Regions from separate parts of the Ectopseudomonas toyotomiensis genome, predicted to be linked through region 2. Evidence: predicted binding sites of a transcription regulator. Region 2 holds the regulator's gene; each other region holds the start of a gene.
The links. Region 2 encodes FliA, which starts transcription of late flagellar genes. Its sites were predicted from a motif close to CTAAAGTTTNNNNNNNNNNNGCCGNTAA; they were not measured.

Region 1 (5,786 bases), 2.2 Mb from region 2:
TGCATGTGCAGGCCTTCCAGCGCTTCAAGCGCGCGGCCCCGGAAGCCGAGACGGTCGTTGCCGAGGATGCTGCACACACCGATCCGAGCGAAGCCGGCATCGAGCTGCCACTGCTGGAACTGCCGGCGGCCGAAGAGGTCGAGGACGCTCCGGCGATGGTCGAGGTGGTCGAAGAGATCATTCTGCTCGCGCCGGGCCAGACCCGTCCGCAGGAGCCGGATGTGGTGCTCCCGGACGACGACGAGGCGCTGCTGCAGGTGGACAGCCTGCGTGTGGGTAGCTGGGTGGAAATCCAGGAAGATGAAGAGCACAAGCTGCGCTGCAAGCTGGCGGCCATCATCAAACCCACCGGCAAGTACGTGTTCGTCAATCGCACCGGCATGAAGGTACTGGAGAAGACGCGTAACGCGCTGGCAGTGGAGTTCCGTCGCAACGCCGTGCGCCTGCTTGACGATGCGCTGCTGTTCGACCGCGCCCTGGAGTCGGTCATCGGCAATCTGCGCAAGCTCAAGCACAGCTGATCGTTGCCAGGGAGCCCTTCGCTCCTGGCAACGGCCTGGTCTGTAGGCTCCCCGCCCCGGTTTAAATCCTCCGGCGTGCTCGATATGGATTCGCCGCGAGACGCGGCTGATACATGTCGTGATCCTCGATTTTTCCTCCTTTGCACATCCTGTTGCGGCCTCGCGCTTGGCCGCCGTAGCCACCTGCTCTAGAGTGGTGGCACGTTCAGGAGTGCCACATGCAGCTCGACCATTCCACTGGCTGGTTTCAGGGCATCCCTCACTGCCCATCGCCGAATTTCAACGCTCGCCCCGGTGGCGAGATCTCTCTGCTGGTGGTGCACAACATCAGCCTGCCGCCTGGGCAGTTCGGCACCGGCAAGGTACAGGCGTTCTTTCAGAACCGCTTGCCCGTGCACGAGCATCCTTTCTTCGCTGAGATCGCGTCCCTGCAGGTTTCCGCGCATTTCTTCATCGAGCGTGATGGCGGGCTGACGCAGTTCGTCTCCTGCCTCGATCGTGCCTGGCATGCCGGGGTTTCCTGGTTCGAGGGGCGCGATAACTGCAATGATTTTTCGCTAGGAGTGGAGCTGGAAGGGACGGATGATCAGCCCTACACCGACGCTCAGTACGCCAGGTTGGTCGAGCTGACGCGACAGTTGCTGGATGCCTACCCGGCGCTGTCGACGCAGCGTATCCGTGGCCACAGCGATATCGCGCCTGGGCGCAAGACCGACCCGGGGGCAGCGTTCGACTGGTCGCGTCTGCACGCCGAATTGAAGGAGAGGTAGCAATGAGTTTTCTGGTGATTCTGCTGGTGCTATGGGTCGAGAAATTTTCTGCCTGGCGTCTGCGCATCCAGCAGGACGGCCCCTGGTTGGCGCAACTGCAGCGCCTGCAACAAGGCGGCCTGCAGCAGGCCCCGTGGCTGTGCCTGGCCATTCTGGTGCTGTTGCCGGTGTTGGCGCTGGGCCTGCTGTTGCTGATCCTCAAACCGCTGGCATATGGCTGGCTGGCATTTCCGGTGCATTTGCTGGTGCTGATCTACAGCCTGGGGCGTGGTGATCTGCTGGCGGCGTTGGGGCCGTTTCGCGACGCCTGGCGGCGCGGTGACGGTCAGGCGGCTTACCACGTGGCCGAGCGTGATCTGGCACTGCAGCCGGAAGAGGGGACCGAACTGCTGCAGCAGGTTCAGGGGCATCTGTTGTGGCAGGCCTATCAAAGCTTTTTCGCCGTTATCTTCTGGTATCTGCTGCTCGGCCCCATGGCGGCGCTCGCTTATCGCCTGTTGGCCTTGAGCGCCGAACATGCGCAGCAAGCCGCCCTGCGTGAGCGCGCCGTGCAACTGCGCCACGCCTTCGATTGGCTGCCGGCGCGGGTACTGGCTTCCAGCTTCGCGTTGGTCGGTAATTTCGTCGCCGTCAGTCGCGCCTTGCTGCATGAGTTGCTGAGCTGGGACATTTCTGCCGCGCAACTGGTGATCAAGGCCGGACGTGCGGCCGGTGAGATGCCGCCGCCGGTGATGGGCGAGGAGGGCGTCAATACCCTGGATCAGCTGTGGCAACTGCTGATTCGTGCTGCGGTGGTCTGGTACGCCGGTTACGCGGTCTGGGTGTTATTCATCTAGAAGTGCCCGTCGAGAGCCTGAGCCTCTCTGTTTCGTCGTGCTGGCTTTATGGGAGCCGCGCCCCGCGGCGAATGGCGGAGTAAGAGCAAAACAGCATTCGTCCCGAGTCGGGGCTCCTACATGGCCTTAGCTGGATTCGCTGGGCGCGCGTTTAACCTTAAGTTACAGAGACGGGTGTCGATAAGGGGTATAAGGAGGCGGTAGCCGACCCTGTTTGGTGATTTTCGTCACATTTATCTGCCTGTATTCGCCGCGTAGATTCACGCGCCACAGGTCGGGCTGCGCAGGACGCCGTTGTCAGCCCGTAAGAGGCTCTGCGGCCGTTCGAGCTATACCAATAACAATAATGGCAACTGGAGACGTCTAGTGAAGACCGTGTTGTATCCGGCCATCGCGCTGATGAATCGCCTCAGCTTCGGCATGAAGTTCAGCCTGATCAGCGTTTTATTCTTCCTGCCCATGCTCGTCACCAACTTCTATCTGGTGCGCGATTCCTATCGTCAGTTCGTCGGCACCCAGACTGCCCTGGAAAGCCTCGAACTACTCGGCAGCAGCCTACAACTGCGCCGTGAACTTGAGAGCCTCAACGATCTGGTGCAGATCAACTCGATGATCGGTCAGTCCGGTCAGGCGGGGGATCTGGAGGGGCGTATAGATCAACTGCAGCAGTCGCTAAATGCCGGCCTGCAAGGGCTGCAGCCGGTGACCGGCGATGCCGAGCAGGCAGCGGAGTTCGTTGCCAAGCGCGACGAATTGCTGGCCGAGCTGAAAAGTGCAGAGGCCGAGACCTCTTTGCAGAGCAAGACCGTCATCGTCGAGAAGCTGCTGGGCTCCTCCCAGGTCTTCATCAAGCTGGTGGCCGGCCAGGCGGGGTTGAGCCAGGACCCGCAACGCCAGGTGCGGCAGATCACCGAGCTGATCACTAACGTCACCCCGCAGATCACCGATGTGCTCAGCCAGGGCCGTGCCATCGGCGCCTATTCCCTGGGGCAGGGTTTTCTCAATTCCGCGGCCAGTACCAAGTTCGACGACCTGCTGCTGCAGTTGGAGAAGTTGCACGCCGAGTACGGCCTGAATCTGCAGGAGGCACTGGCCGGTAACGTCGCGGCGCAGAATGGGCTGGGCAGCCTGGCCGAAGCCAGTCGCCAGAGTCTGAAGGACAGCGGCGTGCTGTTCGAGGATCAGGTGATCATCGCCGACAGCCTGGATACGCCCTGGGCGCAGTTCTACGATCAGGTCAGCCAGGAAATGGCCAAGACCTACGCCTTCAACGACGGCCTGCTGGCATTTCTCGATAGCCAGTTGAGCGAGCGGCTGACCGAGAACCGTGCGCAGATGGTGTTGCTGGTGGTGGCGTTGGTGGTGGTGTTCCTGTTGATCGTCTACCTCTACAGCGGCTTCTACGTTTCCACCCGCTCTACCCTGAAAAACCTGGGCAAGGTGATGGACAGGGTTGCCGCAGGCGATATGACGGCCAACTTCCAGGCACAGAGCCGAGACGAGCTGGGCGAGCTGGGGCAGGTGTTCAACCAGACCGTGGTGCGTATCCATGACCTGATCGAGCGCGTCGGGCATACGGTGGGCGAGGTCGGTGGCCAGGCGGATCGTGTCGAGCTGGTTTCAGGCGAGAGCAACCAGGCGGTGGCCGGTCAGCGTGCACAGATCGAGCAGGTGGCCACGGCGATGAACCAGATGTCCGCCACTGCCCAGGAGGTGGCGCGCAGCGCCGCCGCAGCGGTGGGTAGCGCGCAGAGCGTGAATCAGGAGACGGTCAGTGGCCGCGCGTTGGTCGAGCAGCAGGTCGGTGCGATCCAGCGTCTTGCCGGTGAAATCGACCAGTCAGTGGCGGTGATCAACCAGCTGGCCAGCGACAGTGCGGCGATCAGCCAGGTGCTTGATGTGATCAAGGGCATAGCCGAGCAGACCAACCTGCTGGCGCTCAATGCCGCCATCGAGGCGGCGCGCGCTGGTGAACAGGGTCGCGGTTTCGCCGTGGTGGCTGACGAGGTGCGCAATCTGGCCAAGCGCACGCAGCAGTCCACCGAAGAGATCGAAGCGATGATCGCCAAGCTACAGGGCGGTGTCGGTGCCGCGGTGAAGGCGATGAACGCCAGCCACCAGATGGCGGATGGCACGGTCAGCCAGTCGGCCAAGGTGCAGCAGGCCCTTGAGAACATCCTCGGCGCAGTGGGCATGATCGTCGATCAGAACCAGCAGATCGCCGCTGCGGCCGAGCAGCAGACGGCGGTGGCGCACGATATCGACCAGAACATCGTCGAGATCAACCACGCGGGTGAGCGCACCGCTGCCGGTGCCAGCCAGACCGAGCAGGCCAGCCGCGAGCTGAGCGAGCTGGTTACGCGTCTCAAGCAGTTGATCGGCGCGTTTCGGGTCTGATCGCCGCGTGGGAGGCGCTTTAGCAGCGATGCTTTGCAGTCGTCGCGGCTGAAGCCCCTCCCACAGCACTCCCGCGGCCGTTGCTCTAGCGGCGCCCCACCGCGAACATGGGCGGCTCGATCTGGAAACATTCACCCCGAGGCGGGGCTCCTACGGACGGTCGTGTAGGGGGATTTGCCTGACCATCTGTGCGGTCTATGCCCAGCCGAACAACTCATCCGCATTACGGCTGCTGGCCGTAGCCAGCTCTTCGGCGGTAACGCCACGTAGCGCGGCAAGCTCGGCACAGATTTCTGCCAGGTACTCCGGGCTGTTGCGCTGGTTCGGGTGCATGGCCGGGGCCATGTCCGGCGAGTCGGTTTCCAGCACGATGGCCTCCAACGGCAGTTGCGCCACCACCTTGCGCAGGCGATTGGCCTGCGGCCAGGTGGCGGCGCCGCCGAGACCGAGGCGAAAGCCCAGCTTGATGTACTCGCGGGCTTCCTCATAGCTACCGGCGAAGGCGTGGATGATGCCGCCGCGTGCCAGGCGAAAACGCTTGAGTGTGGCAATGGTCGCGGCATGGGCGCGGCGCACGTGCAGCAGCACCGGTAACTCGAACTCGGCGGCCAGTCGCAGCTGCGCTTCGAACAGCGCTTGCTGGCGCTGCCGATCCAGGTGTTCAAGGTAATAATCCAGACCGAACTCACCGACGGCGCACAGCTTGTGGTGCCCGGCCAGTTTGCCCAGCCAGTCGTGCAGCTCAAGGAGATGCTGCGGGTGGTGGTCTTCCAGGTAGACCGGATGCAGGCCGAAAGCTGCGTACAGGCCTTCATTCTTTTCGACCTGCTGCCACAACCGCTGCCAGTTGGCCTGGTAGACGCCAAGCACGACCATGCGCTGCACGCCCAGCGCGTGGCTGCGCGCGAGTACTTCGTCGCGATCAGCGTCGAAGTCGGGGAAGTCCAGGTGCGTATGGGTGTCGATCAGGCGCATTGGTCTGCTCACCAGCGGGCGTTCAGAATCGGCTATTTTCCCCTTTCACGCCAGGACAAGGGAGCGTTGGCGAATCTTTTCAGTCGTATGGACATGGACGCGTTTCACTCGGGCAGTGAAATAAGGAGGTCGCTGGGTGCGCCATTTACGCAAGTTTGTAGGCGCATTGTTCGCCGTTTTCCTGCTGTTGCTGGCGGCGTTGATGCTGTTTCTGGTGCTGTTCGATTGGAATAGGGCGCGGCCGCTGATCAATGAACAGGTTTCTGCGGCCCTGAATCGGCCGTTCG
Region 2 (5,786 bases):
AAGACGTTTTCGGCGATATGGCAGCACTCCACCAACTCGTTGAGCTGGAGGAAACCCGCTCCGCCCTTGACGGTATGGAAACCGCGGAAGATGGCGTTGAGCAGGTTCATGTCGTCCGGTCGGCTTTCCAGCTCGACTAACTGTTCGGACAACTGTTCGAGAATCTCGCCGGCCTCTACCAGGAAATCCTGGAGGATCTCTTCATCGGCGCCGAAGCTCATATTGTGTGCTCCTTAGAACCCTAGGCTGGACAGCAGGTCGTCGACATCGTCTTGGCTGGAGGCGACGTCATCACGCTTATCGGCATGAATCTGCGGACCTTCACCCCGCGATGGCTCTTTTGATTTTTCCTGTTCGGTACGCAGCGCTTCGTGGTCGTGCTGAATACCGGCAAAACGGTCGACCTGGCTGGCCATGAGCATCAGCTTGAGCAGGTTGCTTTCCACTTCGGTCACCAGCTGGGTGACACGCTTGATCACCTGGCCGGTAAGGTCCTGATAGTCCTGAGCCAACAGAATGTCGTTGAGGTGGCCGGAGAGCTTGGCGCCATCTCGTTCACTGCGGGCGAGGAACAGCTCGACACGCTTGGCCAGCTCGCGGAAACCGTCGGCACCGATTTCGCGGCGCATGAAGCGGCCCCACTCAGCGCTGAGGCTCTGCGCTTCGTCACTGAGGTCGTTGACCAGCGGCGCACTCTGCTCGACCAGATCCATGGTCCGGTTGGCGGCCTTCTCGGTCATGGTCACGACGTAGTTCAGGCGCTCGGTCGCATCGGCGATCTGCGACAGCTCCTGGGCATGCGGCATACGCGGATCGAGCTGAAAATTGACAATGGCGTTGTGCAGTTCACGGGTCAGTTTGCCGACCTCGTGATACAGCCCGCGGTCGCGGACCTTGTTCAGCTCGTTGATCAGTTGCACCGCGGCGCCGAAATTACCTTGTTCAAGGCTATCGACCAGATCGCGGGCATTGTTTTTCAGGGTCGACTCGAGGTCACCCAGCGTGGAGTCATCGTGTTCCATAGCACCCTCGCGGCTGACATCAGCCGTTGACCCGCTCGAAGATCTTCTCGATCTTTTCCTTCAACACCTGAGCGGTGAAGGGTTTGACCACGTAGCCATTCACACCGGCCTGGGCCGCCTCGATGATCTGATCGCGCTTGGCTTCAGCAGTCACCATCAGCACCGGCAGGTGCTTGAGGCGCTCGTCGGCACGTACGGCGCGCAGCAGGTCGATGCCGGTCATGCCAGGCATGTTCCAGTCGGTCACCAGAAAGTCGAAACTGCCGCTTTGCAGCATCGGCAGCGCCGAGGTGCCGTCATCGGCTTCCGCGGTGTTGGTGAAACCCAAATCCCGCAAGAGGTTCTTGATGATCCGTCGCATCGTCGAGAAATCGTCAACGATGAGGATTTTCATGTTCTTGTCCAAGTCGACCTCCGTACAGTCCCAAACGTATTGCGCTTGCAACTACGCCCTTTAATCGTGAAACCGTTTGCGCCTGCGAGTACGCCGCGTTCAGCCAGCGCGCCACTCACTCAGCCGCGAGCGCAAACGCGCCGCGCACTGGCTGTGCAACTGGCTAACACGTGACTCGCTAACCCCCAGCACTTCACCGATTTCCTTCAAGTTCAGTTCTTCATCGTAATACAGCGCCAGCACCAGACGTTCGCGCTCCGGCAAACCGGCGATGGCATCGGCCAAGGCCGCCTGGAAGCGTTCGTCTTCGAGGTCCCGCGAAGGTTCGAGGTGAGTGTGTCCGGCGTCTTCGTGCAACCCGCCATGTTCGCCGTCCTGCAACAGGTCGTCGAAACTGAACAGGCGGCTGCCCAAAGTGTCGCCAAGAATGCCGTAGTAATCTTCCAGACTCAATTGGAGTTCGGCCGCAACCTCGTGATCTTTAGCGTCCCGTCCGGTTCTGGCCTCCACGACACGAATGGCATCACTGACCATCCGGCTGTTGCGGTGCACCGAACGCGGCGCCCAATCACCCTTGCGCACCTCGTCGAGCATGGAGCCGCGAATACGGATACCGGCGAAGGTCTCGAAACTGGCACCCTTGCTGGAGTCGTATTTGCGCGAGGCTTCGAGCAGGCCGATCATGCCGGCCTGGATAAGATCATCGACCTGCACGCTGGCCGGCAGACGAGCCAGCAGGTGGTAGGCGATGCGCTTGACCAGCGGCGCATAGCGCTCGATCAGCTGGTGCTGGGAGTCCTGCGCCTGAGCCTTGTTGTACATACGAAGTCCAGAAGCTGCTGTCATACGGCCGAGTCTGCGGTCGGTTGTTGCACCAGACGCTCGACGAAAAACTCCAGATGACCACGGGGATTGGCCGGTAACGGCCAGGTATCTACCTTCTGAGCTATCGCCTTGAACGCCAGGGCGCACTTGGATCGAGGGAAGGCTTCATAGACGGCGCGCTGCTTCTGCACGGCCTTGCGCACACACTCATCGTAAGGCACGGCACCGACATACTGCAGGGCGACATCGAGGAAACGATCCGTCACCTTGGTCAGCTTAGCAAAGAGATTGCGTCCTTCCTGCGGGCTATGGGCCATATTGGCCAGTACGCGGAAGCGGCTGATGCCGTGATCGCGATTGAGCAGCTTGATCAACGCGTAGGCGTCGGTAATCGAGGTGGGCTCATCGCAGACCACCACAAGGATCTCCTGCGCCGCACGCACGAAGCTGACCACCGCATCACCGATACCGGCAGCGGTGTCGATCACCAGCACGTCAAGGTTTTCACTGATGTCACTGAACGCCTGGATCAACCCGGCGTGCTGCATCGGCGTGAGGCTGACCATGCTCTGCGTACCGGATGCTGCCGGCACGATGCGCACGCCACCCGGCCCCTGCAGCAGAACGTCACGCAGATCACATTCACCCGCGATGACATCGGCCAGGGTGCGCTTGGGCGTCAGGCCCAACAGAACGTCGACGTTGGCCAAGCCAAGGTCGGCGTCCATCAGCATGACCCGACGGCCGAGATCGGCCAGGGCCATGGACAGATTGACCGACACATTGGTCTTGCCGACGCCACCCTTGCCGCCAGTCACCGCAATCACCTGTACGGGATGCATACCCATGTTCTTTCTACACCTTGTCTAACTTCGACTTGGCCTTACAGGTCGTTGGTAAGCACCTGTTGAGGCCGTTCACTCCCGCACCACGTGGCGAGAGGGTGCAACATTCTCGCTGCGTCAACCGGCTCGCTTGGCCGGATTGTGATAGAGGCCGGCGAACATCTGCGCCATGGCGTCCTCACTCGGCTCCTCGGCAGCCTGCAGCCCAACGGCACGGCTGACCAGCTGATGGCTACGCGGCACATGCAGATCGTCCGGAATCCGCGGCCCGTCCGTCACATAGGCTACCGGCAGTTGCTGGCCTATAGCCAGACCTAAAACCTCACCCAGACTCGCGGCTTCGTCCAGTTTCGTCAGTATGCAGCCTGAAAGACCACAACGCTTGTAACTATGGTAGGCCGCCTTGAGCACTTGGCTCTGACTTGTTGCGGCCAGTACCAGATAATTCTTCGCCTTGATGCGTGCCGAGGCCAGACTCTCCAACTGCAGACGCAGCGCCGGATCGTTGCCTGGCAGGCCAGCGGTATCGACCAGCACCACGCGTTTCTTGGCCAGCGGCGCCAGAGCCTGCAGCAGAGACTGACCGGGGTCGATCTGAGTCACCGACACACCGAGGATGCGCCCCAGGGTCTTGAGCTGTTCCTGCGCGCCAATGCGGAAGCTGTCCATGCTCACCAGAGCGACCTGTTGCGAGCCGTACTTAAGCACATAACGCGCAGCCAGCTTGGCCAGGGTGGTGGTCTTGCCCATGCCGGCCGGACCGACCAGCGCGATCACACCACCCTCTTCCAGCGGTTCGACCTTGGGCGTAGTGATCGCGTGAGCCAGGTGCGCCAGCAACATACGCCAGGCCTGACGCGGCTCGGCCACACTGGCTACCTTGCTCAGCAGCGCCTGCGATAGCTCGGCAGACAGCCCCATGCGCTGCAGGCGGCGCCACAGATTGGCCTGCTGCGGACGACGGTTCTGCAGTTGCCCCCAGGCGATGGACCCCAGTTGCACTTCGATCAGCTCACGCAAGCCGTGCAGCTCGAAGCGCATGGCTTCCAGTGCGCGCGGGTCGACCGCAGGCGTAACAGGTACAGGGGCCTCGACCGGGCGCTGCGGCTTGACCAGGGTCGCGGGTAGCTCGGGCGCCAGCAGCGACTCATTGGCGAACAATTGACGGTCCTTGCCGGCATCCTGCTCGGCACGCGTGGTCAGCTCGGCCTGAGCGCTGGCGATGCGCGCCTGGGTCTTGCGCAGCTCGGCTTCCAGCGCCGGGTTCGGGCGCACCGGCGCCGGTGCCTGATAATCCAGCGCAGCGGTCAGCTCGACACCACCGGCAACCCGGCGGTTGCCGATGATCGAGGCATCGGCGCCCAATTCATCACGCACCAGTTTCATGGCGGTCCGCATATCGGCGGCGAAGAAGCGTTTGACCTGCATGACCCTTTACCTCAGTTCTGGCCAACCGTAGCGACTATGGTGACCTGCTTGTTGTCCGGAATTTCCTGGTAGGCCAGCACATGCATGCTGGGTACCGCCAGCCGCGCGAAGCGCGACAACATCGCCCGGACCGGTCCGGCCACCAGCAGAATCACCGGCTTGCCGAGCATTTCCTGGCGCTGCGCCGCTTCCACCAGGGAACGCTGCAGCTTCTCGGCCATGCCCGGTTCGAGGAGGATGCCATCCTCACCGCCCTGACCGGCCTTCTGCAGACTGTTGAGCAAGATCTGTTCCAACCTTGGTTCGAGGGTTATCACAGGCAGCTCCGGCTCTAGTCCCACGATGCCTTGCACGATTGCACGGGCCAGCGAGACGCGTACTGCAGCAACCATCGCGGCGGGATCTTGACTCTTCGGCGCGACGTTGGCGATGGCCTCGGCGATGGTGCGGATATCGCGCACCGGCACCTGCTCCTGCAGCAGCGCCTGCAGCACCTTGAGCAGGGTCGACAGCGATACCAGCCCCGGCACCAACTCTTCGGCAAGCTTCGGCGAGCTCTTGGCCAGCAACTGCATCAGTTGCTGCACTTCCTCGTGCCCCAGCAGCTCGTGGGCATGCTTGTGCAGGATTTGATTGAGGTGAGTGGCCACCACGGTACTGGCGTCGACCACGGTGTAGCCCAGCGACTGCGCCTGATCGCGCTGAGTGGGGTCGATCCACACGGCCTCCAGACCGAACGCCGGATCCTTGGCGGCGATGCCATTGAGCGGGCCGAACACCTGGCCGGGGTTGATCGCCAGTTCGCGATCCGGATAAACCTCGGCCTCGGCCACGCTGACGCCCATCAGCGTCAAGCGGTAGGCGTTGGGCGCCAGATCGAGGTTGTCGCGAATATGCACCGAGGGCATGAGAAAGCCCATTTCCTGCGACAGCTTCTTGCGCACACCTTTGATCCGCGCCAACAACTGGCCACCCTGGTTGCGGTCCACCAGCGGAATCAGGCGATACCCCACTTCCAAGCCGACCATATCAACGGGGGTGACGTCGTCCCAACCCAGTTCCTTGACCTCCTGGGCCTTCTGCGCAGGCAGCAGCTCCTGCTGGCGCTGCACTTCCTTGACCTCGGCCTCCTTGATCTTGCGCTGCTTGTTGGCGATCCAGTAGGCGGCGCCAGCGGCCACCAGGCCCAGGCTGATAAAGGAGAAATGCGGCATGCCGGGCACCAGGCCCATGGCAATCATGATCGCCGCCGCCACCGCCAGCGCCCGCGGC
Region 3 (5,786 bases), 330 kb from region 2:
AGCAATGGCATCGAGCGACTCTCCGGCCTTGTTGGCCTGCTCGCTGGTCAGCTCTCCGGCATCGCTGGAGCGGCGCATCGAGGTCACTGACTGCTGGGTGCCCTGCTGCAGACGGTCGATCATGCCCTGGATTTCCTGGGTGCTCTGCTGGGTGCGGCTGGCCAGTGCACGCACCTCATCGGCGACCACGGCGAAACCGCGCCCGGCCTCACCGGCACGCGCGGCTTCGATGGCGGCGTTGAGCGCCAGCAGGTTGGTCTGCTCGGCGATGGAGCGAATCACGTCGAGCACGCTGACGATGGACAGTACGTCCTGCTGCAGGTTGTCGAGCGATACGCCGCTGCTGCGGATGTCCTCGACCAACGAGTGAATACGCTGAATGCTGCCATCGACCACGCTCTTCGCCGCCTGGCCCTCGCGGTCGGTCTGCTGCGCGGCTTCAGCGGCGTTCTGCGCGCTCTTGGCGACTTCGTGAGCGGCGGCGGACATTTCGTTGATCGCCGTGGCCACCTGATCGGTTTCATGGCGCTGCTGCCCCATGGCCTGCTCGGAGCGCTGCGCCTGCTCCGATACCTGACTCACCAGCTCGGTGAGCTGCCCGGTCATCTCGACGATCTGCCGCACCAGGCCATGCACCTTCTCGACAAAACGGTTGAAGGACCCGGCCAACTGGCCCAGCTCGTCCTCACTGGTGACGGGCAGACGGCGGGTTAGATCGCCCTCACCCGCGGCGATATCATCGAGGTTGGCCTTGATTTGCTGCAATGGACGCAGGAAGGCGTTGCTCAGCCAGACACCTATCACGCCGAACACCAGTAGAAGGACCGCCGCCACTACCATGATGCTGGTGATGATGGTACCGATGCGGCGGTCGATCTCGGCCTGTACTTCGGCGATCTGCGCCTCGATACCGTCGAGGTTGAGCGCGGTGCCAAGGGCCATATCCCATTTGGGCAGGTAGTAGCTGTAGGCGAGCTTGGGCACCATTACCGATTCGTTACCCGGCAGCGGCGAGGAGTAGTTGACGAAGTAGCTGTTGTTCTTCGCCACATTGACCAACTCACGGTTGATGTACACACCGTTCGGGTCGCGTCGGTCGGCTAGGCTCTTGCCGACATCCACCGGGCTGTCGCCACGGAACAGGCGCACCACGTTGGAGTCGTGGCCGAAGAAGTAGCCGTCGGCGCCGTACTTGATCTTCGAGAGGATGGCGATGGCCTGTTCGCGACTGGCCATGTCGCCTTGCGCGGCGCCATCGTAGAGCCCCTTCACCGAGCCCAGTGCGATCTGGATATAGTGCTCGAGCTCGCTGCGTTTCTCCTGCAGCAGACGCTCACGAGTCTCGGCCACTTCGTCAGCAGCCAGATTCTGCAGCACCCTCGCCGCCGTACCGCTGAGCACCAGCGCGAAGAGGATGACGGGAACCAGTGCAAGCAGGATTACCTTGGCTTTCAATGTCAGGCGCATTCTTATTGTCCTTGTGTGCGAAACCAAAAACGGGGCTACCGATATATCGGCAACCCCGTGGAAGAATTAAGCGACCCAAGGCGCCGAGAACTTAATCCGGCGTCTGTTCACGCCTTTACAGCAGCATAGCGGCGGCCCAACCGAACGCCAGCAGCGGCAGGTTGTAGTGCAGGAAGGTGGGCACCACGCTGTCCCAGATGTGGTTGTGCTGACCGTCGGCGTTCAACCCCGAGGTTGGCCCGAGCGTCGAGTCCGAGGCAGGTGAGCCGGCATCGCCCAGGGCACCGGCCGTGCCGACGATGCAGACGATGGCCAGCGGGCTGAAACCCAGTTGCACGCCCAGCGGCACGAAGATCGCGGCGATGATAGGGATGGTCGAAAAGGAAGAGCCGATGCCCATGGTCACCAGCAGCCCGACCAGCAGCATCAGCAGCGCGCCAACGGCCTTGTTGTGGCCGATCAGGGCTGCCGCGCTATCGACCAGCGTCTTGACCTCACCGGTGGTCTTCATCACCTCGGCGAAACCGGCCGCAGCGATCATGATGAAGCCGATCATGGCCATCATCTTCATGCCCTCGGTAAACAGGCCGTCCGCCTCTTTCCAACGCACCACGCCGGACACCGAGAAGATCACGAAACCGACCAGCGCGCCGATGATCATCGAGTCCAGCCACAGCTGCACGACGAACGCTGCAGCGATGGCCAGCCCCGCAACCAGCAGGCTCAAGGGGTTGTATTGCACATCCACGCGCTCGGCCTGGGCGACCTTTTCCAGGTCATAAACGCGCTTGCCACGATAGCTGAACAGCACCGCCACGAGCAGCCCGCATAGCATGCCCAGCGCCGGAATGGCCATGGCCTGGGTGATGCTGATACCCGTGACGTCGACACCGGACTTGGCAACATTGGCCAGCAGGATCTCGTTGAGGAAGATGCCGCCAAAACCCACCGGCAGGAACATATATGGGGTGATCAAACCGAAGGTCAGCACGCAGGCGATCAGGCGACGGTCCAGTTGCAACTTGCTCAACACATAGAGCAGCGGCGGTACCAGCAACGGAATGAAGGCGATGTGGATCGGCAGCAGGTTCTGCGAGGAGATCGCCACCGCCAGCAGCAGCCCGATCAGCAGCCACTTCAGCGCTCCACCTGCGCCTTCCTGCTGCTGGCCGACCAGCGCCAGCGCCTTGTCCGCCAAGGCGTGAGCCAGGCCCGACTTGGCGATGGCCACCGCGAAAGCGCCAAGCAGCGCGTAAGACAGTGCAACCGTCGCGCCACCACCGAGCCCCTGGTTGAACGCTTGCAGCGTGCCCTCGACGCCCAGCCCTCCAAGCAGCCCACCGGCCAGCGCACCAATGATCAGCGCCACTACCACGTGTACGCGACAGAGACTGAGGACCAGCATGATGCCGACCGCAGCGATTACAGCGTTCATAAAGCACTCCACCTGCACGACGCAAAAAGCCGCGTACTCTGCCGTAAGCGAGCCACACCTGTCAAAACGCATGCTCGTTCATTATTTAAATCGAAACGTGCATAATTCCGACCACACACCGTATCGATCAAGAATGCGGGCTGCACACCGATAACCCTGTTAGTCCATGCAGAAAGGAACGCACCATGCTGTTCAGCCGTCTTTCGATCCAATGGAAGATCACCCTGCTCGCCGGCCTGTGCCTGCTCGCCATCGTCACCTTGCTGGTGGGCGCCTCGCAGTATCAGTCCAGCCGCAGCGCCAGCCTGGTGCGCGATGCCAGCTCTGCCATGCTGGAAGAGAGCGCGACACTACGCCTCAAGGCGCGCAGTGAATTACAGGCGATTCGCATCCAGCGTTACTTCATGGACGCCTACCAGTACGGTAAGGGGTTTTCCCGGCAGATCCTGTTTCTGCGCGAGCAGGCTGAGAAGCGCTTTCTCGATGCCTTCGACCTGCGTGAAGACCTGACCCGCCAGGTGCGCAGCAGCCTGGAAGCCAACCCCGCCCTGCTCGGCCTGTACCTGGTGTTCGAACCCAACGCTCTGGACGGCAAGGACGAGCTGTTCGCCGACCAGCCCGACCTGGGCAGCAATGACGCAGGGCGCTTCGCGCTGTACTGGGCACAGCCCACGGTTGGCAAGCTGGAAGCCGAGGCCATGACCGAAGAGTTACTCGGCGACACCACGCCGGGTGACAACGGCGTGCCTTACAACGCCTGGTACACCTGCCCGCGCGAGACTCGTCAGGCCTGCGTACTGGAGCCTTATTACGACGAGGTCGGCGGGCAGAAGACACTGATGACCAGCATCGCCTTCCCGCTGGAACTCGACGGCAAGATCATCGGCGTGATGGGCGTCGATATCAGCCTGGCCAGCCTGCAACAGATCAGCCAGGAGGCCAATCGCGAGCTGTACGACGGCCAGGGCCATATCAGTATCTTCAGCCCCAGCGCCCTGCTGGCGGGCCACAGCCGCGACGGCAGCCTGCTGAGCCAGCCGGTCGAGCGCGCCTTTCCCGAAAACGCCAGCGAACTGCGCGGCCTGATCCAGAGCGGCAGCGATGCCGAGCTACATCACGGTGACATGCTCCGCGAGATCAGCCCGTTCAAACCCATCCCCGAGTCAAAGCCCTGGTCGGTGCTGCTCGAAGTACCTCAGAACGTGCTGCTTGAGCGTGCCATCAAGCTGGGCGCACAGCTCGATGCCAACCGCGCCAGTGACAGTCTGGTCGCGCTGCTGATGGGGCTTGTCGCGGTGATCGCCGGCCTGCTGCTGATGTGGCTGACGGCACGCGGCGTAACGCGGCCGATTCTTGGTGTGGCCGCCATGCTCAAGGATATCGCCAGCGGCGAAGGCGACCTGACCCGCCGCCTGCAATACGCCCGTCAGGATGAGCTGGGCCAGTTGGCTGGCTGGTTCAACCGCTTCCTCGACAAGCTGCAGCCCATCATCGCCGACGTGAAGAACAGCGTGATCGACGCCCGCAGCACGGCCGATCAGTCGGCGGCCATCGCCAGCCAGACCAGCGCCGGCATGCAGCAGCAGTACCGCGAGGTCGATCAGGTGGCCACCGCCTTCCAGGAAATGAGCGCCACCGCTCAGGATGTCGCACACAATGCCGCGCAGGCCGCAGAAGCCGCGCGCAATGCCGACCAGGCCAGCCGCGAAGGCCTGCAGGTGATCGACCGCACCACCAGCACCATCGATCTTTTGGCCAATGAAATGAACGTGGCCATGCAGGAAGTCGAAGGTCTGGCCAGCAGCAGCGAGCAGATCGGCTCGGTGCTGGAGGTGATTCGCTCGATTGCCGAGCAGACCAACCTGCTCGCCCTCAACGCCGCCATCGAGGCCGCGCGCGCCGGTGAAGCCGGTCGCGGCTTTGCCGTGGTCGCCGACGAAGTACGCAACCTGGCCAAACGCACCCAGGATTCGGTGGAGGAAATTCGCCAGGTGATCGAGGGCCTGCAGAGCGGTACGCGCGAGGTCGTCAGCACCATGCACAGCAGCCATCGCCAGGCTCAGGGCAGCGTCGAGCAGGTGCAGCAGGCCGTGGCTGCGCTGCAGCGCATCAGCCAGGCGGTCAGCACCATTACCGACATGAACCTGCAGATCGCCAGCGCGGCGGAGGAGCAGAGTTCGGTGGCCGAGGAGATCAACCGCAATGTCGCCTCGATTCGCGACGTCACCGAGGCCATCACCGCGCAGGCCGACGAGTCGGCGCAGGTGAGCCAGAACCTCAATCGCCTGGCCAATCACCAGCAGAGCCTGATGGATCAGTTCCGCGTGTAACCTCAGGTAGGGTGCGCCGCGCGCACCTCAATCCGGGCCGCGCACAGGTGGACATGACGCCAAATCATCCTCGATCTGGCGGCGCTTCCCTTGCGGCGCAGGCAGGCAATCGCCTAGCCTGCGTTCTTTTTCGGGGGAAGCAGCATGCTCAATATCGCCTTGGTCGCCGGCTCCAGCCGCAACAACAGCCAATCGGGAAAGGTCGCTCGCGTGCTGCGTCAGCGCCTGATCGAGATGGGGCAAACCACTCAGGACACCAGCAGCATCATCGATCTGGGCCTGGCGCCCCTGCCGCTGTGGCCCGCTGAAGATGCCGGCCCCTGGTCCATGTACCAGCAACAACTGGCGGCTGCCGATGCGGTGGTGATCATCGCACCGGAGTGGAACGGCATGGCCTGCCCGGCGATCAAGAATTTCTTCATCTACGCCAGCAAGGCCGAACTGGCACACAAGCCAGGCCTGCTGGTTGGCGTTTCCTCCGGTATTGGCGGCGCCTACCCGATCAGCGAACTGCGCGCCTCCAGCTACAAGAACTGCCGCCTTTGCTACCTGCC

Region 1: JWV26_RS14875 (methyl-accepting chemotaxis protein) is a predicted target of FliA. The motif match lies at 2,284-2,311, and genes of this name have one in related genera.
Region 3: JWV26_RS23710 (methyl-accepting chemotaxis protein) is a predicted target of FliA. The motif match lies at 3,029-3,056, and genes of this name have one in related genera.

The regions. Positions count from the first base shown of each region.
Region 1 is NZ_CP070505.1:3,242,913-3,248,698, forward strand. It holds gene JWV26_RS14860 (DUF1631 domain-containing protein) at 1-521, shown strand, start outside; gene ampD (1,6-anhydro-N-acetylmuramyl-L-alanine amidase AmpD) at 740-1,291, shown strand; gene ampE (regulatory signaling modulator protein AmpE) at 1,294-2,127, shown strand; gene JWV26_RS14875 (methyl-accepting chemotaxis protein) at 2,494-4,524, shown strand; gene JWV26_RS14880 (TatD family hydrolase) at 4,720-5,499, opposite strand; gene JWV26_RS14885 (AsmA family protein) at 5,636-5,786, shown strand, end outside.
Region 2 is NZ_CP070505.1:197,555-203,340, forward strand. It holds gene JWV26_RS00910 (chemotaxis protein CheA) at 1-221, opposite strand, end outside; gene JWV26_RS00915 (protein phosphatase CheZ) at 234-1,022, opposite strand; gene JWV26_RS00920 (chemotaxis response regulator CheY) at 1,042-1,416, opposite strand; gene fliA (RNA polymerase sigma factor FliA) at 1,516-2,262, opposite strand; gene fleN (flagellar synthesis regulator FleN) at 2,259-3,089, opposite strand; gene flhF (flagellar biosynthesis GTPase FlhF) at 3,204-4,514, opposite strand; gene flhA (flagellar biosynthesis protein FlhA) at 4,526-5,786, opposite strand, start outside.
Region 3 is NZ_CP070505.1:5,102,866-5,108,651, forward strand. It holds gene JWV26_RS23700 (methyl-accepting chemotaxis protein) at 1-1,467, opposite strand, end outside; gene JWV26_RS23705 (Na+/H+ antiporter family protein) at 1,583-2,902, opposite strand; gene JWV26_RS23710 (methyl-accepting chemotaxis protein) at 3,088-5,232, shown strand; gene JWV26_RS23715 (NADPH-dependent FMN reductase) at 5,377-5,786, shown strand, end outside.